2 regions of the Paenarthrobacter sp. 4246 genome follow, and region 2 is predicted to be linked to the other one. Evidence: riboswitches for the same ligand, from Rfam matches in the RefSeq annotation. Region 2 holds a riboswitch; the other holds the start of a gene.

Region 1 (16,200 bases), on a different contig from region 2:
TAACCGAGTTGGGGCTTCAAGGCCACCGGGAAGGCCGGAGCTTTACTGGTAGCCCGGTCCTGCCACAACCACCAACTGCTGCTGCACCTCGGGCGATTCAAGGATGGTCTGGATGCCCAACAAGGTGCCCAATGCCTCGGCGTTGACCTTCTGCTCAGGCGCGTTGTAGAAGATCACGGATGTCTGCTGCGGCAGGCCGCCCCAGTTGCCCACGGTGCTCAGTGTCCAGCCGTCGGCTTCCACCAGGCCGGCGACGCGGCCAGCCAGCCCAGCGGTGCCGGCACCGTTGTACACGGCAACCGGGATGGACTTGTCCACTGGCGCGGAGGACGGAGTTGCAGACGGGCTCTCTGACGGTGTCGGCTCGCTGGATGCGGACGGTGCACTGCTGGATTCGCTCGGTGCCGCCGATGGCGACGAACCAGTCTGCTGCGGCGCCGGCGTCGAGACGCTGGGCGCTGCATTGGGAGCCACCACGCCGAGGTTCGGAAGGACCAGGAAGGCCACCAACCCCAGAACCAGGGCCACAGCCCCAACTGTCAGGACCGGCCACAACGTGGGGCGCGTGGTTTCCTGGGCATCCCGGTGAACTCCCTGCCGGGAGGTGTTCTGCGGGACCTGGTCGAATTCGTCCTTGGCATATTTGGTCATGGTGAAGCGTTGTCCTTGCTGGTTGCTGCTGACAGATCAGCCTGGCGATTTACGCGTCGGACCCCAAGCGACGTGCCGTCCGCGCACGCTGGCGGGACGTACGTAGTCTACGCAATCTCTTGACGAGCATGGGATCGTGGGCCAACGCGTCTTCGGTATCTATCAGCGCGTTGAGGATCTGGTAGTAATGTGTTGCCGAGAGATCGAACAGCTCACGGATGGCTTGTTCCTTGGCCCCTGAGTACTTCCACCACTGCCGTTCCAGTGCCAACATCTGCTGGTCCCGTTCGCTGAGCGGAGAGTCACTGCGGATCCCTGCCGCAAGGTCTGCAAGGGCAAACCCTGTTGACTGCGGCGCCATCGGTTCTGGTGCTGGTTCTGCCACGGCACACTCCTTCGACGCGTGTTGGGGGAAAATGTCCTACCCCTATGTTACGGGCGAATAACAACGCTGTCATTCGCCGGTCCGGGATTGCGCGGGAGACAATGGCGTGGTGAATGGCGAGGATGCACTCTTTGACCTTGAGCCGGCCGACCTGGACCAGACCGGTTTTGCCGAGCTCCCTGACCGCCCACTGGAAGAACTGATGGCCCCCGACTGGGCCGATGCCCTGCGGCCCGTGGAAGGGGAACTGCGAAGCGCCCTGGGCTTCGTCGCGACCCAAGCCAAGAACGGGAGCCACGTCCTTCCGTCGGCCGGCCACCTTCTGCGCGCCTTCCAGCAGCCGCTGGCAGACGTCAAAGTACTGATCCTGGGCCAAGACCCTTACCCCACTCCGGGACATGCCGTCGGGCTTTCCTTTGCGGTCTCGCCACAGACGCGACCCATCCCGCGCAGCCTCACCAATATCTACCGGGAACTGCACGACGACCTCGGACTACCTCCCCGGGTCCATGGCGACCTCAGCGCCTGGACGGGCCAAGGCGTCCTCCTGCTGAACCGTGTCCTCAGCGTCACTGCCGGAGAAGCCGGCTCGCACCGCGGCAAAGGTTGGGAGGCCATCACGACGGCGGCAGTCACCGCCGTCGCACGCCGTACGGACGGTGCGGGCCGGCGCAGCCCGTTGGTTGCCATCCTCTGGGGCAAGGACGCCGAGGGCGTTCTGCCGCTGCTGGAAGGAGCACCGTCAATTGTGTCGGTCCATCCCAGTCCCCTCTCGGCTTCCCGGGGATTCTTCGGCTCCAAGCCCTTCAGCCGCAGTAACGAGCTGCTTGCGGAACAGGGCGCCGAACCCATCAACTGGGAACTGCCTGTCTTGTAACCTTTGACTCATCCCCAGCGGACGTGCAGGAAATTAGCTTAGGCTTACCTACATGTCTGCTCTCCCTGTGACTTCGTCCGCCACCCGCACAACCCGCCCGCAGGTCAACCTGACGGTCCTGCGGAATGAACGCCTTTCGCCGCACATGGTGCGGATCGTGGCTGGCGGACCGGGGTTCAGCGACTACGCGAACAACCAGTACGTGGACCGCTACGTCAAGATCGTCTTCCCCCAGCCCGGGGTCGAGTACGAGCTTCCACTGGACCTGTGGGCCATCCGCGAGACCATGCCGCGGGAGCTGTGGCCGCACACCCGGACCTACACCATCCGCTGGGTGGACCTTGAAGCCCAGGAGCTGGCCATCGACTTTGTGGTGCACGGCGACGAAGGGCTGGCAGGCCCATGGGCGGCCGCAGCCGAACCCGGCGACTCGTTGGTCTTCACAGGACCCGGCGGTGCCTACAACCCGGCCCCCGATGCCGACTGGTACTTGTTCGCCGGGGACGACGCCGCGATCCCGGCGATCGCAGCATGCGTGGAGGCTCTTGCCCCCGATGCCCGCGGAACGGTCTTCCTGGAAGTAGACAATGAGGCCGACATCCTGCCGATTTCCGCCCCCGCTGGCGTGAGGCTGCACTGGTTGCAGCGCAACGGAGTACCCGCGGGCTCCAGCGACTTGCTGCTCGAAGCCCTGCGCACCACTGAATGGCTGCCCGGTCGGGTGGACGTTTTTGCCCACGGCGAGCGGGGTTACATGAAGGGCCTCCGTGAGATCTTCTTCGTCCAGCGTGGATTGGAACGTTCCCAGGTGTCATTGTCCGGCTACTGGGCACAGGGCCGTGTGGAAGAAGTGTTCCAAGCCGAGAAGAAGCTTCCGGTCGGACAGATCTAGATTCGGCACGGATACATCTTCAGCTCTTAAAATACGAACGGCGCCGCCTCATGGCAGCGCCGTTCGTGGTCTCTTACTTATCGCCTGCGGACCCTGCGCCGCTCGTTGCTGGACAGGCCCTTGGTCAATGGCCGGGCGAGGTTGTCGCCCAGAACGATGCCCGCAGCCACGCCGAGGACAATCGCGCCTGCGTTCAGCATGCCGCCCGCACCCAGCAGAATGTCCCCCTCTTCAACGGTCAATACATACATTGACCGGAATATAGTGAGGCCGGGAAGCAGGATCAACGCCGCCGGAACTGCAACCACCAGCTGCGGTGCTCCGAGTTTGAGCGCCACCACACGTCCCAGCAGGCCAATGACCACCGCCGCGACGGCGGGTGACAGGCGATCGCCGAGCCCGGCTGCCCCGGCTCCCCACAGAACGAAGAAGCCCACTATGCCAACTGCCGCCGTCGGGAACAACAGACGCATTTGCGTTTGTTCGGTGACACCGATGGCCACCACCGCGATTGCGATCAGGATCGCCTGACCCCACAAGGGATACGCATCGGGGAATGTATCCGTGACGTCCAGGACCTCGCTGCCAAGCAGTGTTCCGACCACCACGGCGACGCCGATACCTGCCACGATGGCACCGAACGTCAGCGCCGTGGATAGGAACCGGCCGGCTGCAGTCACCGGGAAGCCGTTGATCGCATCTTGGACAGACGAGACAAGTCGACCCGTTGGCAGCAACAGCAGGATTCCGCCGGCAACCACAATGGACGGAGCAATGTCCACACCCGCCCACCGCAGCATCAGCGCGATAAAGGTGACCAGGAACGCGCACGCCATGGTGTTAAAGAAGTCCGCTGTCCGCCACCGTGCAAGCTGGCGTGAGAGCAGGCTGATTAGGATATTGGAGCAGAAGGCCACCGCGGATGCGCCCAGGCCACCTCCCAGGACGCCTACGAAGACCGCCGAGAAAATACCGAAGGCAATGGTGACCATCCAGCGCGGGAAAGGCTTGGCACTGCGGATGATTTCGTTCAAGCGGCGCACGGCTTCATCGCGGCCCACTCCCCCGGCAACTATGTCAGTCACCAGCTGGTGCACCTGCGCCAAGCCGGCGTAGTTGTTGGTCCAGGATCGAACAACGCGCAGCAGCGTGATGGGCGTCTGGTCCTTGGGAGCGTAGTTGATGGCCACCGACTGGTTGGTGATGTCCACTTCAACGTTCTTCAGGCCCAGGGCGGCCGTCACAGCGATCATGCTCGTCTCAACTTCAAGGGCGCCCGCTCCATAGCGGAACATGACCTCCGCCAGATGCAGGGCGAAGTCGATGGTCTTGCGGGCCGAAGCATCCACTCCCACTACTTGGATGGTGGGGTTGGCATAGGGGCTTCCCGCCAAACGGTCCACGATGTTCATGGGCGCCGTGGGCGGGCTGTCACCTTGGACAAGACGCATAAGCATACGCTTGGCGTTGACGTTTTGCCGGACCTGGGATGGCCTGAGCGGCTGGGTTTTGGGCAACCCGTCAGTATGGGGCCTGCTGGCGGACCCGTCGGGGCGTTCAGTCACGCGGTGATCCTCCCTTGGCTTGTGTGATTAGAGGTTCCTCCGAAATTTTCCTACTACCGGCAATTTCTCCAGTGGCAATCGTCCCAGTACTGTCTGGGCGGCCCCTGCAAGCTTCCTTACCGCGTGGTAGCCGTGGAAGATCAGCGGGTTCACTGGTGCAACGAAGTCCCCTACCAACTGGACCACCTCGCCCCCGAATCCCTTCTTGAATTCGTAGCCGCCATGGCCGGTCTCATCCTGGCCTTGAATGCCGAAGGTGCCGTAGAAGTTGTAGCGCGAGTATCCGTTGTTGAGCGCGTGCAGCATCATGCCCCAGTACAGGGACGTAGCGCCGTTGAAGTAGATATAGTCCTGCACGGTGCCGCCAATGACGCACACCAGTTCGTCGCCCGAGCATGCGAAGTGGATGGCGGCCACAGTGGCCACGCCTACGGAGTCCGGGAAACGTTCAATGTCCTTGAGGCTGCGCTCATAGCTTTCCACGAGGTCCTGGACTACCTTGACGCGGTTGGCCTTCTTCTTGCTGCCAGTCTCTTCGACTTCACGTTTGAGGTCTGCGAGGGTCTTTGATTCAGCCTCCAGCCGTTCCGTGATGTTCGCCCGGTACTCAGGAATGTTGATCTTGGCCATCATGAGCTTGGTGAACTCGTCCGAGGTGTTGCGGAGCAATTGCTCGTAGTACTCGCGTTCGCGGTACGTGAAGCCCTTCTCATCTCCGGCGGTACTCAGCGCGTTGTAGAACTCATCCAACGTTTCCAGCGTGGCCTGTTCCAGGTACACGCCGTTCTTCTCGGCTTTACGGATGGCCTTGCGGGTGCGGTAGTTCATGCCCATGATGAGCTCTTCGGAATCAGCAATGCCGTCGAGCTGTTTGATGAACATCCAGTTGATGTTGGCGAAGTTCATGTCGAAGCCTTGGTGCTTGAAGCCCAGCCCCTCGAATTCCTTCAACAGGGGACGGTTGTCCTCCACCTCGGGGTGCTCTGCGCCCTCTTCATCGCGTGCTATGTACCGGATGTTGGGTGAGATCCGCAGTTCAGCGGCCTTCTTCGAGGCTGCGTGCTTTTTCAACTGTTCGACGACGAAGCGCACCACGGCGGGGTCGCTGTAGTCCATCAGGGGTCCCTTGGCGCAGTCTGCGATCTTGTAGCCCAGGCGGTTGGACGAGTAGACGAGTTTTCCCGCAGCGATCAGGCTGCCGCCCTGCATGACCCCGAAGAGTTCCACTTCCTGGCCACGGGCACGCTGGAATCGCGTGAGGTCCATGGACTGGATGAAGCTTCCCTGTGGGTGTCCCTTGGCAAAGGTCTCGAAATCAGCGTCACTGAGATTCACGAATTCCATGGCGGTTCCAGCCTCAATCGGAGTCAAAGAAATTTCCTCACCTAGATGTAGATTTGCACCCGTTGGCGGCCGGGGCGGGCCTGAAGTTGCTTGGCTTGGTGGCTGCGGTGACCGTCAGTAGAACTGGCCGCCGGTGCGCATGGTCTCGAGTCGGCGGAAGATGCGTTCCGCACCCTTGAGCCACAACTTGTAGCGGACAGGTCCCAGGACGAGGTCGTAGCAGCCCACGAAGTCCGTGACGGTTTTGGTGAAGCTTGTCTTGAACGATCCCAGGCCGTAGAGCGGGTGGCTCTTGTCCTTGATCCTTGCGGCAGGCGGCGTACCGCAGAAGTCGTACTCAACGCAGCCGAGCTCCTGCATGCGCTGGATCGCTGCCCACTGGACCAGGTGTGAGTCGCCGTACTGCTTGCGGTTCTGGGTGGATCCGCCGTCCTTGTAGGTGGCCTTGGAGCCGTAGTTGATGACGAAAGCGCCCACGCTCGGTGTTCCGTCCTCGTGAACGAAAAAGAAGTGACCCTGGCCCCGGCTGCAGAACTCTTCCCAGAACTTTGCGTAGTACTCGTAGCTCCGCAGCGGCATGGCACCTTTAGCGTCCATGGTGTTCCGCATGAGGGCGTAAAGCTTGCGATAGCTGTCCTCGCCGGGCTCTCCCTGCACAACCTCGCACCCTTCGCGTTCGGCCCTGCGGACCGCGTTCCGGGCGCGTGAGGAGATGCTGCGGAGCACCTCATTGGCCGGTGCGGAGATGTCCAGCAGCGCTGTGGAGTCGTTGGACTGGATGTTGGGAGCCTTGACCAACCCGGCGGCCTTGAGTTGTGCTGCAGCCTCTGGCGATTCAACGACGTCCGGCTCGATCTTGATGGTGAAGACGTTCATCTTCTGCTCCTTGGCCAGGGTGGAGATGGCATTGAGCATGGGGCTGATGTCTTCCACGGCGGCAGCGTCCGGGCCCTTGATCAGGTACCAGAGCCGGCCCATGACCGGGAACTTCTTTTCCAGGAGGAGGTTGTAGCTGGTGTAATCGGAGGTCTCCACCACCAGACGGCGGACCAACCAGCCGTTACCGTCCTTGACTGCCGCGTAGGCGTCCGACTGCAGCATGTTGCCGCCGTTGGGGTTCGCCGTGACGTGCTTGTCCCAGTTATCGATTTCCTCGGCGGTGGCAAAGCGGGCGGTAAATTCTCGCAAGGTGGCCGTGTCCAATCTCAGGGTTTTGGTGCAGTGTTCAAAAGCGTAGTGCGCATGCGGACATGCAGCCTCAAGTCTATCGGGCTGAGAAAAATCGACTCATCTACCAGGAGAAAGGCGCCCTGGCAGGTGTCTACAAACGGATCTGGTCCGTGCTCTCCAGCTGGATCGCCTTCGGCTGCCTGCCCAGTTCCCGCTGGCCGCTGACGAGCCTGTCCGCGTTGGTGAGCCGGCTGAGGCTGAGTCCTGTTAGGTCGGCGATGTGCCCAATAGGAACCTGGAAGGTCCGGAACGGCCCCAGCGGAGGTGGTTCGCCTTCCAGGAGCCGCTGGTCGATGGCCCTCCTCAGCTCGACCTTGCCCAGCAGCGGCGACTGGTCAAGGACGAACCCGACGGCGGCCAGCTTGGCATCGTTGGTCCAGGCGGCGATCTTCCAGAACTTCCGCGGGATCTGGACGCCGCGGTAGGGCTGGTCATCGTCAAGGAAGACGGGCCCCGTGAACACGCTGAGCTTGGCGTCGTGGGCATCGGCGTGGCTCAGCACGTGGTCCTCGAGCCCTACCCACAGCTCTTTGCCTTGGTTGAAGTCATCCACCTGCGGCGCAGCGTTGGTGAAGGCAAACGTGTCCTGGTTGGCTTTCTTGGCCGTGGCCGCGTCACCCCAGACGGGATCCAGACGTCTCACCAGGTGGCCGCGGTCGAACGCGTTGTTCTTGTAGACGTCCGGGCCCGCCTGCTGTTCCCTGGGGATCCTGTCGTCGAAATGCCACGTCCCCTCGCGGGCCAAGGGATTCAGCTCCGCGCCGCTGATGTTAACCCCCACGATCGCCGCGAGCTTCCGGGCAGCCCGGAAGCGCACGGAGAAGTGGATGTAGTCCAAAAGAGTCGTCGTTGCCGACGGACTGGGCAGCTCAAGGCGTGCCCGCAAAAAATCCCTGTCGTATCCCCCGCTCATGGATACAGCATGGCACTAGGCACTGACAGTAAACAGACTCAGCATTCGACGACGTTGACGGCGAGGCCGCCCATCGCTGTTTCTTTGTACTTATGGGACATGTCCTTGCCCGTTTCCCGCATGGTCACGATCACCTCATCCAACGAGACCCGGTGTGTTCCGTCGCCCCAGAGCGCCATCTTCGCCGCGTTGATCGCCTTCGCCGCAGCAATCGCGTTCCGCTCAATACACGGAATCTGCACCAACCCACCGATCGGATCACACGTCAGCCCCAGGTTATGCTCCATCGCGATCTCCGCAGCATTCTCCACCTGACCCGGAGTACCACCCATCACCTCAGCCAACCCGGCAGCAGCCATCGACGACGCCGACCCCACCTCGCCCTGACACCCCACCTCAGCACCCGAAATGGACGCCTGCTCCTTATACAACACACCCACAGCACCGGCAGCGAGCAAGAACTTCACCACCACATCGTCCTTATCAGCCTGGGAAGCCTTGTCCATGCCCGGGGCGTAATTCAACGCGTAATACAACACCGCCGGAATGATCCCCGCCGCACCATTCGTCGGCGCCGTCACCACACGCCCACCGGACGCGTTCTCCTCATTGACCGCCAGCGCGATCAGGTTCACCCACTCCTGCCAATACTTCGGATCGTTCCGGTCCTTGTCCTCCTTCAACAACCGCTCCAACCAATCAGGAGCACGACGACGGACCCGCAACCCACCCGGCAACACACCCTCACGCTTCAAACTGGTTTCAACGCAGGCCTCCATCACGGACCAGATATGCAGCAAACCCTCCCGGATCTCCTCCTCCGACCGGGACGCCCGTTCATTGATGAACATGATGTCGCTGATCCCCAAACCCTTCGACGAACACCGCCCCATCAACTCCGCCGCCGTCCTAAAAGGCAACGGCAACTCCTTCTTCGACTCCTCCAACTCCTGCTGAGCCGCGTTCTCCTCACCCTCCCGGACAATGAACCCACCGCCGACCGAGAAGAACGTCGCCTCTCGCAGAACATTCCCCCCAGCATCGGAAACAGCGAACTTCATCCCATTCGTATGCCGCGGCAACACCGTCAACGGATGCAGAATCATGTCCTCCACCGCGTACGGCACCTCCACACCCTCACCGAAGGCACCAGCCAGGTTCAGCACACCCGTCTCAGCAATCGAGGCCAAACGCTCCTCCACCTGATCAGGCAGGATTTCCGCGGGATCATAGCCCTCAAGTCCGAGCAACGTCGCCGTCATGGTCCCATGCCCACGACCCGTCGCAGCCAACGACCCATACAGGTCAACCCGCAACGACGCCACTGAATCCAGGACACCAGCGTCCCGCAACTCGCCGGCAAACACCGCCCCGGCCCGCATCGGCCCCACGGTATGGGAACTCGACGGGCCAATACCAACAGTGAACAGATCGAAAACACCAACAGCCATAGCCGTGATTCCTTCATAAAACTTGAGATGTCCCGGCAGATGGTCCTGCCGGATGGCCGATCCCGCTTGTGGCGGAAGGCGACCGAAGCACGACGCCGGATGGCCCCCAAAGGCGGCAACCCGGCGTCGCAAATTATTCAGTTACTACAAACCACGCTACGCCCACCGGGCTTGCGTGGCGGGATCCCTAGGACAGGTCTCCGCCATTCTTGGAGGCGTATTCCTCGGCCGTGAGCAGCGGGCCCTCGGACTCAGCAGCAACCTTGAAGAGCCAGCCGGCGCCGTAGGGGTCGTTGTTGATCAGGGCGGGGTCGCCGACAACAGCGTCGTTGATCTCGGTGACCTCACCGGTAACGGGCGAGTACAGGTCCGAGACGGACTTGGTGGACTCAACTTCGCCACAGGTCTCGCCGGCAGTCACAGAGGAACCAACCTCGGGCAGGTCAACGTACACAATGTCACCCAGTGCGTCGGTGGCAACCTCGGAGATACCAACGGACACCGAGTTCCCCTCGCCGCGGGAAACCCACTCGTGCTCGTCGGAGTACTGAAGTTCGGGCGCTACTTTGGGCATTCTGTTTCCTTTACGTCGAGGGAATGAAAATCGTTGGAGTTTTTGTACAGCACATGCCCTTTAGCGGGTGCTTTAAGGGCAGGTGCTGTACAAAAAAGTCTTACTTTTGGCGCTTGTAGAACGGCAGTGCGACGACTTCGAACGGCTCGCTCTTGCCCCGCAGGTCAATGTCCAGCGCGGTGCCAAGCTCTGAATGCTCGACGGCGACATAAGCCAACGCTACCGGGTAGCCGAGCGTGGGGCTGGGCTGACCGGACGTGACTTCGCCAACCACTGCGCCGTCTTTGAGGACCGGGTAGTGGCCGCGTCCGGCACGGCGGCCGAGGCCCTTGAGGCCAACGAGTTTGCGTCCGCTGGTGGAGCCGGCGCCGTCGGCCTTCAGGGCAGCGAGTGCGTCCTTGCCCACGAAGTCGCCTTCTTTGGAGAGCGCCACTACGGGTCCCAGCCCTGCAGCGAAGGGGTTGCCTTCGCGGGAGAGTTCGTTGCCGTAGAGGGGCATACCGGCTTCGAGCCGCAGGGAATCTCGCGATGCCAGCCCGGCCGGAATCAGCTCACCTTCATTCGCGGAGGCAGCAATAGCCTGCCACAGGGCTGCTGCGGATTCGTTGGCCACGAAGATCTCGAAGCCGTCTTCGCCGGTGTACCCGGTGCGGGCGAGCAGCAGGTCTTGAGTGCCGCCGTCGAACGTGAACGGGACGTCAACCGCCGCGTAGTACTTGAGTTCAGTGACCAGTGCGTGCTGTTCAGCTGGCACCAGGCGGAGGAGGATCGCTTCAGCAAGCGGACCCTGAACGGCGATCAGCGAGGTCTCGGCAGAAGCGTCTTCAACAACCACATTGAAACCGGCGGCGCGCTCCAACAGCGCGTCAGCCACAACCTTGGCGTTGCCCGCGTTCGGGACCACCAGGAAGTTATCCTCGCCACGACGGTAGGTGATGAGGTCATCGATGATGCCGCCGTCCTCCTGGCAGATCAGCGAGTACTTGGCCTTACCGATGGCCATGGCGGAGATCTTGCCTACCAGGGCGTAATCGAGGAACGCGGCTGCCTCGGGACCGGTGACCCAAACTTCGCCCATGTGGGAGAGGTCGAACAGGCCGGCGGTCTTGCGGACGGCGTGGTGCTCAGCCAATTCGGACGAGTATTTGAGGGGCATTTGCCAGCCACCGAAGTCGGTAAAGGACGCGCCGAGCTTCTTGTGCTCTTCGTAGAGCGCGGTGTAGTTCTCAGACATATCCGGGTCCTTAGTTTTCGAAGTCTTCGATCGGAGGGCAGGAGCACACAAGGTTGCGGTCACCGGCTGCGCCGTCGATGCGGCCAACGGGCGGGAAGTACTTGTCCTGCTTCAGGTGATGGACCGGGAACGCGGCCTGCTCGCGCGGGTACGCGCGGTCCCAATCAGAACTTACGACGGCGGCAGCTGTGTGGGGTGCCTTGCGCAGCGGCGAGTTCTCCACCGCGAAGTCGCCATGGGCCACCTGGTCGATTTCCTTGCGGATGGTGATCATGGCTTCGATGAAGCGGTCGATCTCCACGAGGTCTTCGGATTCGGTGGGTTCCACCATCAGGGTTCCGGCAACAGGGAAGGCCAGGGTGGGAGCGTGGAAGCCGAAGTCGATGAGGCGCTTGGCCACATCTTCAGCGGTGACTCCGGTCTTGGCGGTCAGTTCGCGGAGGTCCAGGATGCACTCATGGGCCACGAGTCCGCCTTCGCCGGTGTAAAGCACCGGGAAGTGGTCGTTGAGGCGGGATGCGATGTAGTTCGCAGCGAGCAGCGCGGACTTGGTGGCTTCGGTGAGTCCCTGGCCGCCCATGAGCTTCACGTAGGCCCAGGAAATCGGCAGGACACCGGCGGAACCGAACCGGGATGCGGAGATCGGGACGTCGTTGCCTTCGGTCCAAGAGGCTGCATCGCCCGGCATGAACGGTGCGAGGTGTGCCTTGGCAGCAACCGGGCCAACACCGGGACCACCACCGCCGTGCGGGATGCAGAAGGTCTTGTGCAGGTTCAGGTGTGACACATCGCCGCCGAACTTGCCCGGCTGCGCGAGCCCGACGAGTGCGTTGAGGTTGGCCCCGTCGATGTACACCTGGCCGCCGGCTTCGTGGATGGCGTCGCAGACCTCGCGGACGTCAGCGTCGTACACGCCGTGCGTGGAGGGGTAGGTGATCATGATGGCCGATAGGGCGTCCCGGTGGGCCTCAATCTTGTTCTTGAGGTCAACGTGGTCGATGGTGCCGTCAGGCGCCGTGGCCACAACCACTACCTTCATGCCGGCCAGCACTGCCGAGGCAGCGTTGGTGCCGTGGGCCGAGGCGGGGATGAGGCAGACGTTGCGCTGCTCGTCGCCGCGGGACAGGTGGTAGCCGCGGATGGCCAGCAGGCCTGCCAGTTCACCCTGGGAACCGGCGTTCGGCTGGATGGAGACTTGGTCGTAGCCGGTGATCTCGGTCAGCTGCGACTCGAGGTCGGTGATGAGTTCACGCCAGCCCTCGGTCTGCGAATCCGGAGCGAACGGGTGGATGGAGGCGAACTCCGGCCAGGAGATGGCTTCCATCTCAGCCGTGGCGTTCAGCTTCATGGTGCAGGAACCAAGCGGGATCATGGTGCGGTCCAGCGCGAGGTCGCGGTCTGAGAGCTTGCGGATGTAGCGGAGAAGCTGGGTTTCGGAGCGGTGGGTGTTGAACACCGGGTGCTGCATGAAGTCGCTGGTGCGCTCCACGGAAGCTTCAAGAGCCAAGCCTTCAGCAGCTTCGGCCACCGAAGCACCAAAGACCGCTACGACGTCGCCGACAATCCCGGACGTCGTGGTCTCATCAACCGAGATACCAACCGTGTCGGCGTCGACGCCGCGCAGGTTGATGCCCTTGGCCTCGGCGGCGGCGACGATCTCCGCGGCCTTGCCCGGGACGCGCACAGTAATGGTGTCAAAGAAGGAACCGTGCAGGACCTCGACGCCGGCGGCCTTCAGTGACGCTGCGAGCGTCCGTGCGTGGCTGTGGGCGGTCTCGGCGATCGCCTTCAGGCCCTCGGGGCCGTGGTAAACGGCGTACATCGAAGCGACGATGGCGAGCAGCGCCTGCGCGGTACAGATGTTGGACGTGGCCTTCTCGCGGCGGATGTGCTGCTCGCGGGTCTGTAGCGCCAAGCGGTAGGCGGGGACACCGGCGTCGTCCTTGGAAACGCCTACCAGACGGCCGGGCATGGAACGCTCCAGGCCCTTCTGGACGGCCATGTACGCGGCGTGCGGGCCGCCGAAGAACAGCGGAACGCCCAGGCGCTGCGCGGAACCAACAGCGATGTCCGCACCCTGCTCCCCCGGAGGGGTGATAAGAGTGAGGGACAGGAGGTCGGCAGCAACAGTGACAAGTGCGCCACGCTCCTTGGCCTCGGCGATCACAATTGAGTGGTCGAACACGCGGCCGGAAACACCGGGCTGCTGGAGCACGACGCCGTTGATGGCACCTTCCGGGAGACCGAGCGAGAGGTCAGCAACCTCGACCTCAAAGCCGAGAGCCTCAGCGCGGCCCTTCACAATGGCGATGGTCTGAGGGAGGCAGTCGGCGTCGAGGACCGTCTTGCCGTCCTGGACAGCCTTGTTCTTGTTGGCGCGGCGCATCATGAGCACGGCTTCCGCCACGGCCGTGGCTTCGTCCAATAGGGAGGCGTTGGCGATCGGCAGGCCAACCAGGTCCTGGACCATGGTCTGGAAGTTCAGGAGAGCCTCGAGACGGCCCTGGGAGATTTCCGGCTGGTACGGGGTGTAGGCGGTGTACCAGGCCGGAGACTCAAGGATGTTACGGCGGATCACCGGCGGCGTCACGGTGTCGTAGTAACCTTGGCCGATCATCTGGACGGCGGTCTTGTTCTTGGACGCGAGCTTGCGGAGCTCGGCCAGAACCTCAACTTCGCTCAAAGCGTTCTGCAGGGTGAGGGCAACGTCCTGGCGGATGTCGTTCGGGACGGCGGTGTCCACCAGCGAATCAACGGTGTCGTAGCCGACGGACTTGAGCATGGTCTCAATGTCGGCCTGGCGGCGGGCGCCGATATGCCGATCGACGAAGGTGGTGGAGGCAGAACTAACCGTCACGAAGGAACTCCATTGCTTGGGCGGCGTTTGGGTACGCCGCAGTGGCTGGGTTCCTCCCCGCTCTGTATTGGACCTGAGAGTTTCCGCGCCATTGCGTGAACAACATCGCTTGCACCGTCGGTGAGCACAGCGCTCATTCACCCCGAGGTGGGCTGAGTGCCTGCTGCTTTCCAGAGTTGCCTCGCCGCGGCGGTGCGTGGGCCTGAGAGATTCCTGGGGAGGGTTTGCTCCTACGGCGCCTGCATCACTTACGTGCAGGACTCTCCCGCCGCAGATCAAAGGCATGTTCAGTTGTAGGTGCGCACCACGTTGGGCACGTCACAAGACTTAATTGTCCTATGCGCCGGGCTTTGCAGCAAATGGATGAACCTCTACTTCCGCAGCCGCTCCAGGACTCCCAGGAGGATTTCGACGTCGGCCTCCCGCCCAGCGTTGCCGCCTTCCTGGCCGCCTTCGAAGATTGCGTTGAAGTAGAGGCCGTCTCCCATGTAACTGACGGCCTTGGCAACCTCCGGCCCAACGTCTTCTGCCAGCACATCCAGCCACCGCTGTTGGATGGCAGCAAATCTGCGGCGGGTTTCTTCGTGGGCAACCTCAGCCAGCCTGGTGGCGGCGACGAACGCCCGGTCCATGGGGGTATCCGCCCAGAGTGAGGACCGGATGAAGTAGGCGGCGGAGCCATCAGGGGCAGCCTTCATCAGCTCGGTGTCTTCATCTGCGAGCAGGTCCAGTCGCTCCAAGAGTGCCGTGATCAGCGCTTCTTTGTTGGGGAAGTGGTAGAGCAGCCCACCTTTGGACACCCCTGCCCTCTTGGCGACAGCGTCGAGGGTGGCAGCCCGCTCCCCCACTTCAATCAGGAGGGCTTCAAAGGCGTCCAGGACAGCGTCCCGGGCAACTGGTTTTCGTGGCATGTGTCCATCATTCCCTAAAGGCTTAGTGGGTTCTATTTGTAACTGTACCGTCTGGACGGTATAGTAAGGGACATGTTCTCGCCGTCCTCAACCCAAACACCCCGTTCCGCTCGTCCCGATATGGGCCTGGCAGCACCGTGGCGCGACTGGACGGCGCTGGCACTCCTGATGTTTCCGGTGCTGCTGGTGGCCGTCGACAACACCGCGCTCACCTTCGCCCTGCCTGAGATCGCCCGGTCCCTGGACGTGGGCGGCGTCCAACTGCTCTGGATTGTTGACGCCTATCCTCTGGTCCTCGCCGCGTTGCTCGTCTCCATGGGTAACTTGGGCGACAGGATCGGACGACGGCGGCTGCTGCTGATCGGCAGCACGGGCTTCGCTGCGGTTTCGGCTGCTACAGCCTTCGCACCCTCCGCCGAGTGGTTGATCGCCGGCCGCGCCGGCCTTGGTGTCTTCGGTGCCATGCTGATGCCTTCAACCCTGTCCCTGATCCGGAACATCTTCACCGATCCCAACCGGCGCCGGCTCGCCATCGCCGTCTGGGCTGCAGGCTTCTCGGGTGGCGCCGCCCTTGGCCCCATCTTTGGTGGGTGGCTGGTGGAGCACTTCTGGTGGGGTGCTGTTTTCCTGGTCGCCGCTTTCCTGCTCCTGCCGCTGCTGGCTTTCGGCCGGGTCCTGATTCCCGAGTCCAAGGACTCAAATCCTGGGCGCGTGGATGTGCCCAGCATCCTCTTGTCCGTCGTCACCATGGCCCCGTTTGTCTACGGCATCAAGGAATTCGCAGTTCACGGCTTCGGAGCATCGGCTGCAGCTTTCATGGTCTTCGGCCTGGTGATGGGCATCCTGTTCGTTCGCCGCCAGCAGCGGATTGCGAACCCCATGCTGGACGTTTCCTTGTTCAAGAACAAGGTGTTCAGCACGGCAATCATCGCGAACGTCTTGTCCCTGTTCTCCATGACGGGCTTTATCTACTTCTTCGCCCAGCACCTGCAACTCGTTGAGGGCCAGTCCCCCATGGAGGCTGGTATCGCCATGATTCCCGCCCTCCTGGCAACGGTCATCGCAGGCCTGCTGGTGGTCCCGCTGGTCAAGCGTGTCCGGCCCGGGTTCGTTGTCGCCGCGGGCCTGACGCTCAGCGCCGTCGGTTACTTGATTGTGGTGGTGGGCGATCACGGCAGCGGACCCGTATTCCTGCTGTCGGCACTGACCGTTCTCGCCGTGGGCGTCGGTGCCGCGGAGACTATCTCCAACGACCTCATCCTGGCCTCGGTACCTGCAGACAAGTCCGGCGCGGCCTCGGCCATTTCCGAGACCGG
Region 2 (16,200 bases):
GAGCTTCACGGAGTCGGTCTGCTCTACGATGCCCAGGGTTTTTCCTGTGCCGTTGTTCAGCTGAACCGCAGTGACCGTTGGCACCACCACATCCTTGGTGGATGTTGCGGTCCCGGCGGGTCCGGTGTTCCCGGCCGCATCGCTTGCGCGGGCCGAATAGGAGATGGTTCCGTCAGTGAAGGCGGAGAGGTTGAGTGGAGCGGCGGTCCACACGCCGGTGGCAAGGGTGGCGACAGTCTGCGATACCGGCGCTGCACCGGCGCCGGACACCGTGAGGGTCACCGAGGAGTTGGCCTCTGCCGTACCGCTGATGGGAACGCTCCCGACGGTGGACTGGTTGACGTAAGCCGGCGCGGTTACCGCCGGAGCCAGGGGCGCGGTGGTGTCCGTGACAGGTGTGGTGGCAGTGCTGCGTTGGCTCTCGGTTCCTTGCCACAGGGAAAGGGTAGGCGTCACGGTGTAGTACCAGGTTCCGGCCGGCACTCCGGCCTCAACGCAACCCAGTCCAACCACCGTTCCGGCGCATCCATTTGTCGCCGGAACCTTCGTCCCGCCGGTCGCCGAACTGTAGCGGGCAATACTGTAGCCGGTCACGGACCGTCCTGCCGCCGTCGTGCCGGCCGCCCATGACACCGTCACGTTGGCACCGGAGATGGCGGTAGCAGGCCTGGCCCCTTGGGTTACCGTGTCGGCCTTTACTGCGCCCGGCCCGCTGGTGATTGAGCCCCAGAATGCGCTGGCAGCCGGACCTCCCCAGGAGACGAGGAGAATGCCGGCCACGATGATCGCGAGCCTGCTCCGCCAGCCGAACACAGCAGATACAGGACGGTTTTGACGAAGCCGGCTCACTTCCGTACCTCCAGCGTGACAGGAACGGTGAATTGGGCGCCTTGGCAGGCGGAGACCGACGTCGTGCTCATTCCTGCAGCGCCCTGGAGCGTCAGCAGGATGGAGGAGTTCGGCTGGATGATCAGCGGCGGTGAAAGCGGCACGGGAGGCGGTGTGAACGACACTCCTGTTGTGGTGCAACCGGGGTGGGCCGCGTCGGCGGTCACGGGCCCGTTGGCCGCAAAACCATAGACGGTGACGGCGTGCGGGTTGGGGTTCGACGCGCGAAGGAGGACGTCTGCGGTTCCGCCGGGGACCAGGCTGGTCTGGGAAGTGTCGCCCGGGACCAGTGCGTCCACCGTGACGGCCTGCATGGTGCCATTGCTTGCTGAACCGCTGCCTGTTCCCGCAGCCGCCCAGTAGGCATAGGCGGAACCTGCGCCGCCCAGGATGCAGAGGGCCACGGTGGCCACAGCAGTTCGTGCAAGCCGGCCATGAGTGGGGATGCGCGGAGTTGGGACTGTGGTCATGTCAGTTCGCCTGTCCTGTTCCGCTGAACGTCAGCCGGATGGTGGCACCCTTGCACCCATCCTGAAGCTGTGACGTATCCAGCATGGTGATCTGGGGCCGTTTCGGCTCAGGAACCCCCAGCGATGAGAGGGAGCGGCTCCCCGGCGCCACTGTCAGCGGATACGTTCCGGAGTACTGGGCGAGCGTGTAGTCGGCCGGAGTGCACGGCAGGTTGGCCGCCACCGCGGCGGGAGTCCTCACCACCTGGCTGATGGCAACAGTCAGATTGCTCACCGCGATGGCCTTGTTGTTGGGGTTGGAGATCAGCAGGTCCACGGACCGTGTAACTCCCGGAGCGAGCAGCCCGCTGACAGTACCGCTCACATCAAAGGTCCGGTTTACCTCCAGGACGTGCAACTGCGCCTGCGCTGACGACTGGAGAGTTCCGGCCGTCCCCTTCACGGTGAAGTTGGTCTTTCCAGCCGGGGTGGCGGGCGCCGTGGTGATGGTCAACGCCACCTGGGCGGTGCCTCCGGACGTCAACACCACCGACGACGGCGACCATGCAGCTGCCGCTCCTGCCGGCAGACCTGTGACGGCGAACGTCACCGGCCCCGTAAAACCTCCCGCGGATGCTGCGGACACCGTGTACGTGGCTGATTGACCCTGATTAACCGTGCGGCTTGAAGGCGACAACGTCACGGTGATTCCTTTGGTGACCTTGGCCTGACCGCCCTGTGCACCGCTTGCGGCAAGTGCCCCAACGGGCACCAATGCCACTACCAACGCCAGGAGCAGCGCGCGTAGTGGTATCGCGACTCGGTGCAATGGCGCGGTGCGCTCTGGGCGGGGGTCCATGGAAGCTCTTTTCGGACGTATTCGGTGCTGGGCAGAAGGATCAGCCGGGGATCACCACTCGCAGGATGATCCCCGGCAGGCCGGTGCTACAGGCTTGAGACGTTGACCGTCACGATTGCCGACTTGCAGGCGTCCTGGTTCTCGGTGGTGCTGTCATTGAACTTCAGGACGCCGCTGCCCACTGAGGTTCCGGTGGAACCGGCCGCCACAGGGCTGCTGCTGGTCACCGCGGTGACCTCGAACCAAGCCGGAAGACAACCGGCCACGTTGGTGGTCACATTCGCGGAGAGGGCGCCCACCACCGTGCTGGAGGTGGTCGAGTTATCGGCCGTGTAGGCCACATCGACCTGGTTGCCTGGTGCGAGCCCAGCGGCGAACGTGGCGTGGAGCGTCACCGTTCCGCCGCCGGACGCGTTGGTGGCTGAGCCGTTGCCCGAGCCCGTGGTGGTCCAGTAGGCATAGGCAGCCCCGCCGCCGACGGCTACCAGTGCCACGCCAGCGACAGCAGCGGTGATCCGGCTCTTCTTGGAAAGCTTGCGCATGATAAGACTCCTTGGTTTTTCTATGTCCCGGGGAGCCGCATCGCAACCCCCAGCATCCGAACGTTGTTGTCGAATGAAGCGATGCCCCCATGTTTCTGTGCGCCAGGCTTCCGTGGCTACCCTTTGCTGTACGCCTCTTTTAAGCCCGAACGAGGGGTCAGAAATACGCTCATACCGCATGCAAGTACTCAGGTTCTGGCGGCGGACTACTTGGATGGGCGCCGCTGAATGCAGTCAGGGCCGGGCGGTGGGTACTCAGTTTCAGTCAACGCGACCGGGGCGCCGTCCGCTGGCTTTGCGATCCTCCGCAGCACGCAGCCCCACCTGACTGCGCGAACATTGTGCCCGTCTTGAGCAAAAACTGCGCTGGTGTTCGAGTGCTGGGGTTTATGACTTAACCCCCGACGGCGGTCGGTCGCCTCTTGGAGGGGACCGACCGCCGTCGGGCTATGCCGTTGGTGGGGATGATTTCAACGCCGTGAGGTGTCCTTGTGTGGGGGCTTAGCCGTGGGCGGCGAGGATGGTGGAGGCTTCCTGGCGGGTGGTGCCGGAGGACTCGATGTGGGCCAGGGCGGCCGGGATCTCCCAGCCCTTCTTCCGCATGGCGGTGGCCCAGAGGCGCCCGGCCCGGTACGAGGACCGCACCAACGGACCCGACATCACACCAAGGAACCCGATCTCCTCGGCCTCGTGCTGGAGGTCCACGAACTCCTGCGGCTTGACCCACCGGTCCACCGGCAAGTGCCGCTCGGACGGGCGCAGGTACTGGGTGATCGTGATCAAATCACACCCGGCCGCATGCAGATCCCGCAGCGCCTCGGAGATTTCTTCCCGGGTCTCGCCCATGCCCAGGATCAGGTTGGACTTGGTCACCATGCCCAAATCCCGGCCCTGCGTGATGACATCCAGGGACCGCTCGTACCGAAACGCCGGACGGATCCGCTTGAAAATCCTCGGCACGGTCTCCACGTTGTGCGCGAACACCTCGGGCTTGGAATCACAGATCGCCGCAATGTGCTCGGGCTTGCCGGAGAAATCAGGGATCAACAACTCCACCCCGGTGCCCGGGTTCAGTTCATGGATCTTCCGCACCGTTTCGGCGTACAACCACACACCCTCATCGGCCAGGTCATCACGGGCCACCCCGGTCACCGTGGCGTACCGCAACTGCATGGCCTGGACGCTCCGCGCCACTTTGGTGGGTTCGAACATGTCCACCGGGGACGGCTTACCGGTATCGATCTGGCAGAAATCACAGCGCCGGGTGCACTCTGACCCGCCGATCAGGAATGTCGCTTCCTTGTCTTCCCAGCACTCAAAAATGTTCGGGCATCCGGCCTCTTCACAGACCGTGTGCAGGCCTTCCTTCTTCACCAGATTCTTGAGCTGGACGAACTCCGGACCCATCTGGACCTTGGCCTTGATCCACTCGGGCTTGCGTTCAACCGGGACCGCCGAGTTACGCTGCTCAACGCGCAGCAACTTACGGCCTTCAGGGGCGAGTGTCATGACGTTCCTTCGAGTTGATCTCTAAATTCTTGCGTTGCGGGGCCTGTTCTGCGCCCTTCGGCTTCGGCATGGGGCGCAGAGCGGGCCCCACAACGCGTTGGGTTTTGGGTTTCAGCATTCGACGACGTTGACGGCGAGGCCGCCCATCGCTGTTTCTTTGTACTTATGGGACATGTCCTTGCCCGTTTCCCGCATGGTCACAATGACCTCATCCAACGAGACCCGGTGTGTTCCGTCGCCCCAGAGCGCCATCTTCGCCGCGTTGATCGCCTTCGCCGCAGCAATCGCGTTCCGCTCAATACACGGAATCTGCACCAACCCACCGATCGGATCACACGTCAGCCCCAGGTTATGTTCCATCGCGATCTCCGCAGCATTCTCCACCTGCCCCGGCGTACCACCCATCACCTCAGCCAACCCGGCAGCAGCCATCGACGACGCCGACCCCACCTCACCCTGACAGCCCACCTCAGCACCCGAAATGGACGCCTGCTCCTTATACAACACACCCACAGCACCGGCAGCGAGCAAGAACTTCACCACCACATCATCCCGATCCTGCTGCGTGGCCTGGTCCATGCCCGGGGCGTAATTCAACGCGTAATACAACACCGCCGGAATGATCCCCGCAGCACCATTCGTCGGCGCCGTCACCACACGCCCACCGGACGCGTTCTCCTCATTGACCGCCAACGCGATCAGGTTCACCCACTCCTGCCAATACTTCGGATCGTTCCGGTCCTTGTCCTCCTTCAACAACCGCTCCAACCAATCAGGAGCACGACGACGGACCCGCAACCCACCCGGCAACACACCCTCACGCTTCAAACTGGTTTCAACGCAGGCCTCCATCACGGACCAGATATGCAGCAAACCCTCCCGGATCTCCTCCTCCGACCGGGACGCCCGCTCATTGATGAACATGATGTCGCTGATCCCCAAACCCTTCGACGAACAACGCCCCATCAACTCCGCCGCCGTCCTAAAAGGCAACGGCAACTCCGCCTTCGACTCCTCCAACTCTTCCTGGGCCGCGTCTTCCTCACCCTCACGGACAATAAACCCGCCACCGACCGAGAAGAACGTCGCCTCCCGCAGAACATTCCCCCCAGCATCGGACACAGCGAACTTCATCCCATTCGTATGCCGCGGCAACACCGTCAACGGATGCAGAATCATGTCCTCCACCGCGTACGGCACCTCCACACCCTCACCGAAGGCACCAGCCAGGTTCAGCACACCCGTCTCAGCAATCGAGGCCAAACGCTCCTCCACCTGATCAGGCAGGATTTCCGCGGGATCATAGCCCTCAAGTCCGAGCAACGTCGCCGTCATGGTCCCATGCCCACGACCCGTCGCAGCCAACGACCCATACAGGTCAACCCGCAACGACGCCACTGAATCCAGGACACCAGCGTCCCGCAACTCGCCGGCAAACACCGCCCCCGCACGCATCGGCCCCACAGTATGAGAGCTCGAAGGCCCAATGCCTACAGAGAACAGATCGAAGACCCCAACGGCCATGGCTATTTCCTCACTAAGTAAAACGACATTGAACCCGCCCCGCCCCCAACAAACGGAACGGACCCCAAACCCCCCTTCGCCGATTCGGGGCTTCGCTGCAAACCCGCCGTACCCACGGCACGTCCCGCAGCAACCCCGAATCGGACGGAACACCAACACATTCCCCAACCAACCCGACGCCCGAAGAACACCCCCGGCAGCTGGACCTGTTTCTCAAACAAGCGAACCCGAGTCCGGTCCTGAGACGGCGATCAGGCATGCGGCCCTCATGGGCCTGAGGTCCGGCAGCGGGCGTCCAAGGGAGCATCGCATCCGCTCAGCGGGTGCCTATGCGACCGAGCCCGCCGAGGACTTCAGGCCCATCGGCCAACGCAACCGAGCGACTAGCTCAGGTTCGCAACTCCCGGGTACAGCGGGTGCGCCTTCGCAAGAACATCAACACGGTGACGCAACCCGGAAAGGTCCGCGTCGGCGTCGGCGATCAATGCCTCGGCGATGATGTCAGCCACCTCGCGGAAGGCTGCTTCGCCGAAACCGCGCGTGGCCAACGCCGGGGTGCCGATGCGCAGCCCGGAGGTGACCATGGGCGGGCGGGGGTCGAACGGGACAGCATTGCGGTTGACGGTGATGTCGATCGTGGCAAGGCGGTCTTCGGCTTGCTGGCCGTCGAGTTCGCAGTCGCGGAGATCGACCAGGACCAGGTGCACGTCCGTTCCGCCGGAGACGACGCTGATGCCCTTGGCGGCGACGTCGGGCTGGACCAGTCGCTCGGCGAGGATGCGGGCACCGGCGAGAACGCGTTCCTGACGCTCACGGAACTCCTCCGACGCGGCGATCTTGAACGCCACAGCCTTGCCGGCAATGACGTGCTCCAGCGGTCCGCCCTGCTGGCCCGGGAACACAGCCGAATTGATCTTCTTGGCGATGTCGGCGTCGTTGGAGAGGATGATGCCGCCGCGCGGACCGGCGAGGGTCTTGTGCGTGGTGGACGTGGTGACGTGGGCGTGCGGGACCGGCGAGGGGTGCAGTCCCGCAGCTACGAGACCTGCGAAGTGGGCCATGTCCACCATGAGGTAGGCGCCCACCAGGTCTGCAATGCGGCGGAACTCGGCGAAGTCCAGCTGCCGCGCATAAGCGGACCAGCCAGCCACGATCAGTGCCGGTTTGTGCTCCTGTGCCAAGCGCTCAACCTCGGCCATGTCCACGGTGTGGGTGTCCTCGCGAACACCGTAGGGGACCACGTTGTACAGCTTGCCGGAGAAGTTGATGCGCATGCCGTGGGTCAGGTGGCCGCCGTGTGCCAGGTTCAGTCCCATGATGGTGTCGCCCGGCTTGATGAGCGCGTGCATCACCGAGGCGTTGGCCTGGGCACCTGAGTGTGGCTGGACGTTCGCGTACTCAGCACCGAACAGGGCCTTGATGCGGTCAATGGCGAGCTGCTCGATCACATCGACGTGCTCGCAGCCGCCGTAGTAGCGCTTGCCCGGGTAGCCCTCGGCGTACTTGTTGGTCAGCACCGAACCCTGTGCCTGCATTACCGCGACGGCGGTGTGGTTTTCGGAGGCGATCATTTCCAGGCCGTCGCGCTGGCGACCCAGTTCGTCGTCGATCTTCGCAGCGATCTCAGGATCCAGCTCGGACAGCTGGGCGTCCAACGACGCCGACACCACTTGCTGGTACTCAGTTACAGATACCGGGTTCACAGTTCTCCACCGTTCGTTGCAGCGTATTCTTCGGCCGACATGAGCGGCCCTTCCTCCGTGGCGGCCACCTTGAACAGCCAGCCGGCCCCGTAAGGATCGTTGTTGATGAGCGCAGGATCGCTGACCACGGCGTCGTTGATCTCGGTCACCTCCCCCGTCACGGGCGAGTACAAGTCAGAGACCGACTTGGTCGACTCCACTTCGCCACAAGTCTCACCTGCAGTGACGGTCGAACCAACCTCGGGCAGGTCGACGTACACAATGTCGCCCAAGGCATCAGCGGCAACCGCGGAAATCCCGATCCCCACAGGCCCGTCACCATCAGCGGCAACCCACTCGTGCTCAGCCGAGTACTTCAACTCGGCAACTACCTTGCTCATAAGATTCCTTCTCTCACTAACTGAAAACTTTTCAAGATCACCCGCTGTAGGGGCTACTTCCGACGCTTGTAGAACGGCAGCGCCACTACTTCGAAGGGCTCAGCCTTCCCGCGCAGGTCCACCTCGACCGTCGTGCCCGGCTCTGAATGCTCGACGTCGACATACGCCATCGCTACCGGGTAACCGAGCGTGGGGCTCGGTTGGCCGGAGGTGACTTCGCCGATGAGCGAGCCGTCTTTGAGGACCGAGTAGTGTCCGCGGGCGGCGCGGCGGCCGGTACCTTTGAGACCGACCAGCTTCTGGCCGATGGTGGATCCGACCCCGGCTGCCTTGATCGACGTCAGTGCTTCCCGACCAACGAAGTCGCTTTCCTTAGCTAAGGAAACTACCGGGCCGAGGCCTGCGGCGTAGGCATTGACGTGGATGGAGAGCTCGTTGCCGTAGAGCGGCATTCCGGCCTCCAAACGCAGTGAGTCGCGGGCTGCGAGGCCTGCCGGGATGAGGCCGTGGCCTTCGCCGGCTTCGAGCAATGCTTCCCAGAGGCCCGGGGCGTCGAGGTTCGGGACGTAGATCTCGAAGCCGTCTTCGCCGGTGTATCCGGTGCGGGCGAGCAGCAGGTCCTGGGTGCCGCCGTCGAACGTCAGTCCAACCTCAACCGCAGCGTAGTACTTCAGATCGGTGACCAGCGCGTGCTGATCGGTGGGAACCAGGGTCAGCAGGATGGCTTCGGCGTTCGGGCCCTGCACCGCGATCAGTGACGTCTCGGCAGAAACGTCCTCAACGACGACGTCGAAACCGGCCGCGCGCTTCAGCAGCGCCGCGGCGACCACCTTGGCGTTGCCCGCATTGGGGACCACCAGGTACTTGTCCACGCCGTCCTCAGGAGAGGGTCGACGGTAGGTAATGAGGTCGTCGATGATGCCGCCGTCGGTGTTGCAGATCAGCGAGTACTTCGCTTTGCCCACGGCGATCGCGGACAGCTTGCCTACCAGCGCGTAATCCAGGAAGGCCGCAGCGTCCGGGCCGGACACCCAGACTTCACCCATGTGGGAGAGGTCGAACAAGCCCGCGGACTTGCGAACGGCGTGGTGCTCGGCGAGCTCGGACTCGTACTTCAGGGGCATCTGCCAGCCGCCGAAATCGGTGAAGGAAGCGCCGGCCTTTTTGTGCTGTTCGTACAGAGCCGTGTAGTTCTCAGACATGTGGGGAGTCCTTAGTTTTCGAAGTCCGTGAGCGGAGGGCAGGAGCACACCAGGTTGCGGTCACCGGCGGCGCCGTCGATCCTGCCGACCGGCGGGAAGTACTTGTCCTGCTTCAGGTGAGGGACGGGGAACGCTGCCTGCTCACGCGGGTACTCACGTTCCCAGGCGGAATTCACGACGGCGGCAGCCGTGTGCGGCGCGTTGCGCAGCGGCGACTTCTCAACAGTGAAATCACCGCTGGCCACCTGCTCGATTTCGGCGCGGATGGTGATCATGGCTTCGATGAACCGGTCGATTTCGGCCAGGTCCTCGGACTCCGTCGGCTCCACCATCAACGTGCCGGCAACCGGGAACGCCAGGGTGGGGGCGTGGAAGCCGAAGTCGATCAGGCGCTTGGCCACGTCTTCGGCCGTGACACCCGTGCGGGAGGTCAGTTCGCGGAGGTCCAGGATGCACTCGTGCGCCACGAGCCCGCCCTCGCCCGTGTAAAGGATGGGGAAGTGCTCATCCAGGCGGGAGGCAACATAGTTGGCTGCAAGAAGCGCCGACTTGGTAGCTTCCGTCAGACCCTGCCCACCCATGAGCTTCACGTACGCCCAGGAAATCGGCAGCACACCGGCCGAGCCGTAACGTGAGGCGGAGATCGCGACACCATGACCAGGTTCGTGCGCCGCTTTGTTCGCGTCGCCCGGCATGAAGGGAGCCAGATGCGCCTTCGCAGCAACCGGACCAACACCCGGTCCGCCGCCACCGTGCGGGATGCAGAAGGTCTTGTGCAGGTTCAGGTGTGAAACGTCGCCGCCGAACTTGCCCGGCTGGGCCAGGCCAACCAGCGCGTTGAGGTTGGCTCCGTCAACATAGACCTGGCCGCCGGCTGCGTGGATCGCGTCGCACACCTCGCGGACGTCGGCGTCGTACACACCGTGCGTGGACGGGTAGGTGATCATGATGCAGGACAGGACGTCCTTGTTGGCTTCAATCTTGGCCGTCAGATCCGCGTGATCAATGGTGCCGTCAGCAGCCGTGGCCACCACCACTACCTTCATGCCGGCCAGCACAGCAGACGCTGCATTGGTGCCGTGGGCCGACGCCGGGATCAGGCAGACAGTGCGCTGCTCATCACCGCGGGACAGGTGGTAGCCGCGAATCGCCAGCAGACCGGCGAGTTCACCCTGGGAACCGGCGTTCGGCTGGATGGAGACCTGGTCATAGCCCGTGATCTCCGTCAGATCAGCTTCAAGATCCCCGATCAGTTCGCGCCAACCCGCCGTCTGGTGGTCCGGAGCGAACGGGTGGATCGAGGCGAACTCCGGCCAGGAAATGGCTTCCATCTCAGCCGTGGCGTTCAGCTTCATGGTGCAGGAACCCAGCGGGATCATGGTGCGATCCAATGCGAGGTCCCGGTCGGACAGCTTGCGGATATAGCGCAACAGCTGCGTCTCGGAACGGTGCGTGTTGAACACCGGGTGCTGCAGGAAATCACTCGTTCGGACCACGTCCGCGGGCAACTCGAATCCGGAGGCGTCCCCTACCGGACCGGCTCCAAAGGCGACGGCCACCGCAGAGAGGACCTCCGGCGTCGTGGTTTCATCAACGGAGACACCAACGGTGTCGGCGTCGATGAGGCGCAGGTTGATGCCGCGGGCTTCAGCGGCGGCAATGACCTTGTCAGCCTTGCCGGGGACGCGGACCGTGAGCGTGTCGAAGAAGGCGTCGGCCACGAGTTCGCGGCCGGCCTTCTGCAGCGCGGTGGCAAGCGTACGGGCATGGCCGTGGACAGTTTCGGCGATCGCTTTCAGGCCCTCAGGGCCGTGGTACACCGCGTACATCGAGGCGACAATGGCGAGCAATGCCTGCGCCGTGCAGATGTTGGACGTGGCCTTTTCGCGGCGGATGTGCTGCTCGCGGGTCTGGAGTGCCAAGCGGTACGCAGGGACGCCGGCGTTGTCTTTGGAAACACCAACGATGCGGCCGGGAAGTGTACGTTCCATGCCTTCGCGAACGGCCATGTAAGCGGCGTGCGGGCCGCCAAAGAACAGCGGGACACCGAAGCGCTGCGCAGTTCCGACGGCGATGTCCGCACCTTGCTCGCCCGGGGGCGTGATGAGGGTGAGCGCCAGCAAATCCGCGGCGACCGTGACCAGCGCACCGCGTTCCTTGGCCTCGGCGATCACACCGGAGTGATCGAACACGCGGCCCGAGACCCCGGGTTGCTGCAAGACGATGCCGTTGATGTCGCCGTCGGGAAGGCCGGAGCTGAGGTCGGTGATCTCAACTTCGAAACCCAGCGCCTCGGCCCGGCCCTTCACAATGGCGATGGTCTGCGGCAGGAGATCAGCGTCCAGGACAGTCTTGCCGTCCTTGGCAGTCTTGGACTTGTTGGCGCGGCGCATCAGCAGTACAGCCTCGGCCACGGCGGTGGCTTCATCCAGCAGCGAGGCGTTGGCTACGGGAAGTCCGGTGAGGTCCTGCACCATGGTCTGGAAGTTGAGCAGCGCTTCGAGGCGGCCCTGCGAAATTTCCGGCTGGTACGGCGTGTAGGCCGTGTACCAAGCGGGAGCTTCCAGGATGTTGCGGCGGATCACCGGGGGCGTCACGGTGTCGTAGTAGCCCTGGCCGATCATCTGGACAGCGGTTTTGTTCTTGGAAGCCAGTTTGCGCAACTCGGCGAGGACCTGGACTTCAGTGAGGGCGTCCTGCAACTTCAGGGCGGTGTCCTGGCGGATGGAATCGGGGACCGCGACGTCTACCAGGCCGTCGACAGAGTCGTAGCCGATGGCCTTGAGCATGGTGTCAACGTCGGCTTGGCGGCGGGCGCCGATGTGCCGGTCCGCGAAGGCGGTGGGGGTTGATTGAACAGTCAAGAGGAACTCCATGATTCAGGCGCCCAGTGAGCGCCACGATGATGTGGGGTTCCTCCCCGCTCTGTATTGGACCTGAGAGATTCCGCAGGAATGGTTGCCTGCTTGCACCGTCGGTGAGCCCGGTTGCCCGGACTGCTTTCCAGAGTTGCCTAACCGCGGCGGTACATGGGCCTGAGAGATTCCTGGGGAGGATTTGCTCCTACGGCGCCTGACTGGATGTACCGGCAGGACTCTCCCGCCGCAGATCAAAAGCGTTGCGCCACCATGAGTGACACGCTTCACACCATAGCCGGTTGTTTTGAAAAAGTGCAAGCAAGGTGTGGCTACTCCAGCAACCCTCTCTCACATCCCAAGCCCTTCCCACCAACGCTCTCTCACATCCCGAGCCCTTCCCACCAACGCTCTCTCACATCCCCGCTTACACCGGCTGGAAACCCCGGAGTGGTATTTTGATCTCTGCTGGAGGCAGACACTGCACCTATTCGGAGGATCATCCATGTTCAAGGGTTTCAAGGACTTCATACTTCGCGGCAACGTGATCGAGTTGGCCATTGCCGTCGTCATCGGCAGCGCGTTCACCGCACTCGTCAGTGCCTTCACCAACAACATCATCAACCCCGTAATCGCCGCCGCCGGTGGCATGAACGCCGATGGGCTCGGCTTCAAGATCTGGGAAAACAACCCCGCGACGCTGGTCAACATCGGCGCTGTACTGACGGCTCTCGTGACCTTTGTGATCACCGCTGCCGTGGTCTACTTCATCTTCGTGGCACCCATGAACAAGATCAATTCCCTGGTCAAGGACCGTCTCTCCACCGAAGAACCCGAGGAAGAGCCGCTTCCGGCAGATACTGCCCTTCTGGCCGAAATCCGCGACCTCCTCAAGGACGCCGCTGCCGCCCGCAGCACCGCTCGGACCTCTGACCTTGAGTCGGACCTGGACTCCGAACTCGATTCCGACAGAACCCGCTAGGATCGTCAGCTCCCTGCGGGCATTAGTTCCCAGTTGCTTCACCGAACCCGGTGTTCTCTCCGCGAGGGCGCCGGGTTCTTGCACGTTCACCGGCCTGTCCCCAGAACGTGACGCAGAGGCAACGGGCACGAAACAGCAACAGGGCAGCATGAAACCATGAAGCCCAACCCGAGCACTCCCGTTACCGCGGATCTCCTCTGTGACGTCTGCGGTCAATTGCCCGAAGCTTCCAAAACCCGGCTCACGCTCGCAAACATCGCGGTAATGCTCCCCATCGAATTGCTGGTGCACGCCGCCGTCGTGGAAACGCGCCTTCCCTACGTCGCCAAAGTCCTCCTCCTGGCAGTCACGGCCACAGTCCTGGTCATCTGGGTGGCCGAGCCATCGGCCGCCAAGGTACTCCGCCGTTGGCTGCACGCGCCGGCCCTCCGCCAGCGACGTACGCTGAACTTGGCACCTGCCCTATGGCGTGCGCGTACCGTGCTTCTGGACCAGCCAGGGTCCTTGCAGAAGATCACCCAATCCCTGGCCAAGCTGAACAGCAACATCCTCAGTCTTCATGTCCACCCTATGACCGGGAGTGGGCCCACTGCCGGTGACCCCGATGAAACCGTAATGGATGAGTTTGTCCTCTCCGCCCCGGGCGAGGTCACTGAGTTCGAGCTGCTGAAAGCACTGCACGACGGCGGCGGGCGGGAGTCCCAGGTGTGGCCCACCACCGCTTTGGCCATGGCTGACGGCCAAACCAAGGCCCTGAGCCTCGCCACGCGAATTGCCGGCAATCCCGCGGAACTTCCGCACGCAGTTGCCGAGCTTCTCGCCGCCAAAGTAGTCCCGCTCGATCCCGAACGCCCGGCACCCCAGGTGAGTACCGGCGTCGGGTCTTCCAGCGACATCCTCAAGATTCCGACAGCTTGGCATGGTCCGCTGGTCTTTTCCCGGCCGGGTGAGCCGTTCTCGCCAGCGGAATCCGCACGCGCTCACAGGTTGGCCGAGCTTGCTGAAATCCTGTCGCACAGCCCGGCGGCCCAAGAGAGCGCGCACTGCTGAACCCCACAGCCTTCAGTCCTGGTCGATCTTCTCGAGAAGCTTCCCCAAGGCATCCCGGATGTCGTCGTAGTCGTACTGACCAGCCCTGCTCTCGGCGGCGATCACACCACAGCGGTGGATCTTCGTGAAATCGCCAATGGGGAACTTGTAGTGGCCCTTTTGGTCATCCGGGTGGTCGTCGTCCACCCCGAGGAACCACTTGGAGTATTCGGCGTGCCCGTGCTTGTCCAGGAAGGCATTTTCGTCCTTGGTGGAGGGCGCGTGCTCACTCCAGTCGTCGCGGGTGTCCTTGACCACCTTGCCGTCCGCGACCAGGTGCTTCGCATGGTCGAAGGCCTTTTTGTTGAGTTTCACTGTCATGGCGCACCTCGCTGGGATGGGTGGCTTGGCTGTATTCGGTAGCTCGTGCAGCCCAGCTTAGGACGACGGCGGACGGGCGGGAAGGCCGCTTCGGGGGAAGGCCGGACTGGCGGGCCCAGCGACCAGGCTCAATTTCCGCGCCAGGCCCCTGCGGTCAGTCGACGAGCCGGACCCTGAGACCGGTTCCCCACTCCTTTTCCACCAACCTCCGCTCGATAGGCCCGCTCTGTGCAAGCCAGAGAACCTTGCCGTCATAGGTCACGGACTCCACACAGCCTTGGTCCACAACCTCGTTGTACCGCAAAACCTGCACCGTCTGGCCCACGAGGACCCTCCAATTGGTCACAGCCCTGCCCTCGGCTTGGCTGAAACTCGTCCCGGCCGACGACTCTTTGTAACTGTCCTGCACGTCGATGACTCCTAGCGGTGCTTTCACAAGTTTCTTTAAGGACTTGTGCCGCCACGGTTCAATACATGACGCGGTTCGGGGGCTTTTTCCTAGAGTCCCTTCACCGCGCCCAGGACTTTGGTCAGTGAATCCTTGGCATCTCCGAACAGCAGGGTGGTTTGGGGTTCGTAGAGGAGTTCGTTCTCAATGCCGGCAAACCCCGGACGCATGGAGCGTTTGAGGAACACCACCTGCCGGGCGTCGGCCACTTCAAGGATGGGCATCCCATAGATCGGCGAGCCGGAGGTGGTCTTCGCGGCAGGGTTGACGACGTCGTTGGCGCCCACCACCAAAGCGACATCCGCGGTCTTGAATTCGGAGTTGATGTCGCCCATTTCCTTCAGCGATTCGTAGGGCACGTTGGCCTCAGCCAGCAGCACGTTCATGTGTCCGGGCATTCGCCCTGCAACGGGGTGGATGGCGAAGTCCACTTCGATTCCGCGTGCTTCCAAAGCCAATGCCAGCTCTGCCGCGGTGTGTTGTCCCTGGGCAACTGCAAGTCCGTATCCCGGCACAATGATGACCCTCTGGGCATAGCCAAGCAGCACTGCAACGTCCTCTGCACTGGAGGACCGCACTGGCCGCTCGCTCACAGCGGTGGATCCTGCCGTCGAGCCACCTTTGAAGGCGCCAAACATGATGCCGGCGACACTACGACCCATCGCCGCCGCCATGGCCCGGGTCAGGATGGTGCCCGATGCTCCCACCAACGTTCCGGCAACCAACAAAAGAACATTGCCCAGCACCAGCCCCGATGCCGCGACAGCCAAGCCGGTGAAGGCATTCAGGAGCGAAATGACGATCGGCACATCGGCACCGCCTACCGGAAGAACCAAGAGGACCCCTGTAACAAGACCCAGGACAAGGAGCACCAACGCCAAGGCCAGTGAGCCGTTCAATATCACCACAACACCGGCACCCACAGCGGCCAGCAACACCACGGCCATCAGTGCGGGCAGACCCGGGAACGTGACAGGGCGGGTGGTCATGAGCCCTTGGAGCTTGGCGAACGTGACCCCGGAACCGGCGAATGACACTGCACCCACCAGCAGCGTAAAGACGATGGCCAGACGAACCCAGGGATCGTCTGCGTGGGATAGTTCCAGCATGGCAACAAGCGCCGCAGCACCACCGCCGACCCCGTTGAAGAGGGCCACGAGCTGGGGCATCTGCGTCATCTGCACGCGGCGGGCCACCGGCGCCGCCACACCTGAACCCACCGCAATGGCACCGAGGATCCAGGGAATGTTGTCCAACTTCACGGAAACGAAGACCGTGACCACGGCCAGAAGGGCACCAAGGGCTCCAATCAGGTTGCCGCGACGGGCCGTTCTGGGTGAATTGAGCCCCTTCAACGCGAGGATGAAGCACGCCGCCGCAGCCAGGTAGAGGAGTGCCGTCCACGTGGGATTGAGCAGCGTCACGGTTGGCGCTCCTTCGTCACGGTTT

What was found. Region 2 has a riboswitch for glycine ahead of gcvP (aminomethyl-transferring glycine dehydrogenase). Riboswitches for the same ligand answer to the same signal wherever they lie in the genome.
Region 1: linked by a shared signal. The riboswitch ahead of gcvP (aminomethyl-transferring glycine dehydrogenase) and the one ahead of gcvP (aminomethyl-transferring glycine dehydrogenase) in region 2 are both predicted to bind glycine.

The regions. Positions count from the first base shown of each region.
Region 1 covers NZ_JBEPOP010000002.1:455,038-471,237, forward strand. Annotated here, with positions in the region: gene ABIE35_RS04820 (LytR C-terminal domain-containing protein) at 43-651, opposite strand; gene ABIE35_RS04825 (DUF3263 domain-containing protein) at 701-1,036, opposite strand; gene ABIE35_RS04830 (uracil-DNA glycosylase) at 1,143-1,913, shown strand; gene ABIE35_RS04835 (siderophore-interacting protein) at 1,966-2,805, shown strand; gene ABIE35_RS04840 (threonine/serine exporter family protein) at 2,883-4,370, opposite strand; gene ABIE35_RS04845 (peptidoglycan bridge formation glycyltransferase FemA/FemB family protein) at 4,398-5,714, opposite strand; gene ABIE35_RS04850 (lipid II:glycine glycyltransferase FemX) at 5,829-6,917, opposite strand; gene ABIE35_RS04855 (DNA/RNA non-specific endonuclease) at 7,036-7,857, opposite strand; gene ABIE35_RS04860 (L-serine ammonia-lyase) at 7,896-9,308, opposite strand; gene gcvH (glycine cleavage system protein GcvH) at 9,496-9,882, opposite strand; gene gcvT (glycine cleavage system aminomethyltransferase GcvT) at 9,983-11,116, opposite strand; gene gcvP (aminomethyl-transferring glycine dehydrogenase) at 11,127-13,973, opposite strand; glycine riboswitch at 14,154-14,251, opposite strand; gene ABIE35_RS04880 (TetR/AcrR family transcriptional regulator) at 14,345-14,884, opposite strand; gene ABIE35_RS04885 (MFS transporter) at 14,957-16,200, shown strand, end outside.
Region 2 covers NZ_JBEPOP010000006.1:343,515-359,714, reverse strand. Annotated here, with positions in the region: gene ABIE35_RS13975 (hypothetical protein) at 1-849, opposite strand, end outside; gene ABIE35_RS13970 (hypothetical protein) at 846-1,358, opposite strand; gene ABIE35_RS13965 (COG1470 family protein) at 1,360-2,196, opposite strand; gene ABIE35_RS13960 (hypothetical protein) at 2,283-2,738, opposite strand; gene lipA (lipoyl synthase) at 3,240-4,247, opposite strand; gene ABIE35_RS13950 (L-serine ammonia-lyase) at 4,359-5,771, opposite strand; gene glyA (serine hydroxymethyltransferase) at 6,155-7,474, opposite strand; gene gcvH (glycine cleavage system protein GcvH) at 7,471-7,854, opposite strand; gene gcvT (glycine cleavage system aminomethyltransferase GcvT) at 7,908-9,056, opposite strand; gene gcvP (aminomethyl-transferring glycine dehydrogenase) at 9,068-11,920, opposite strand; glycine riboswitch at 12,070-12,168, opposite strand; gene mscL (large conductance mechanosensitive channel protein MscL) at 12,417-12,893, shown strand; gene ABIE35_RS13920 (amino acid-binding protein) at 13,050-13,943, shown strand; gene ABIE35_RS13915 (hypothetical protein) at 13,956-14,303, opposite strand; gene ABIE35_RS13910 (hypothetical protein) at 14,458-14,739, opposite strand; gene ABIE35_RS13905 (NAD(P)(+) transhydrogenase (Re/Si-specific) subunit beta) at 14,802-16,175, opposite strand; gene ABIE35_RS13900 (NAD(P) transhydrogenase subunit alpha part 2) at 16,172-16,200, opposite strand, start outside.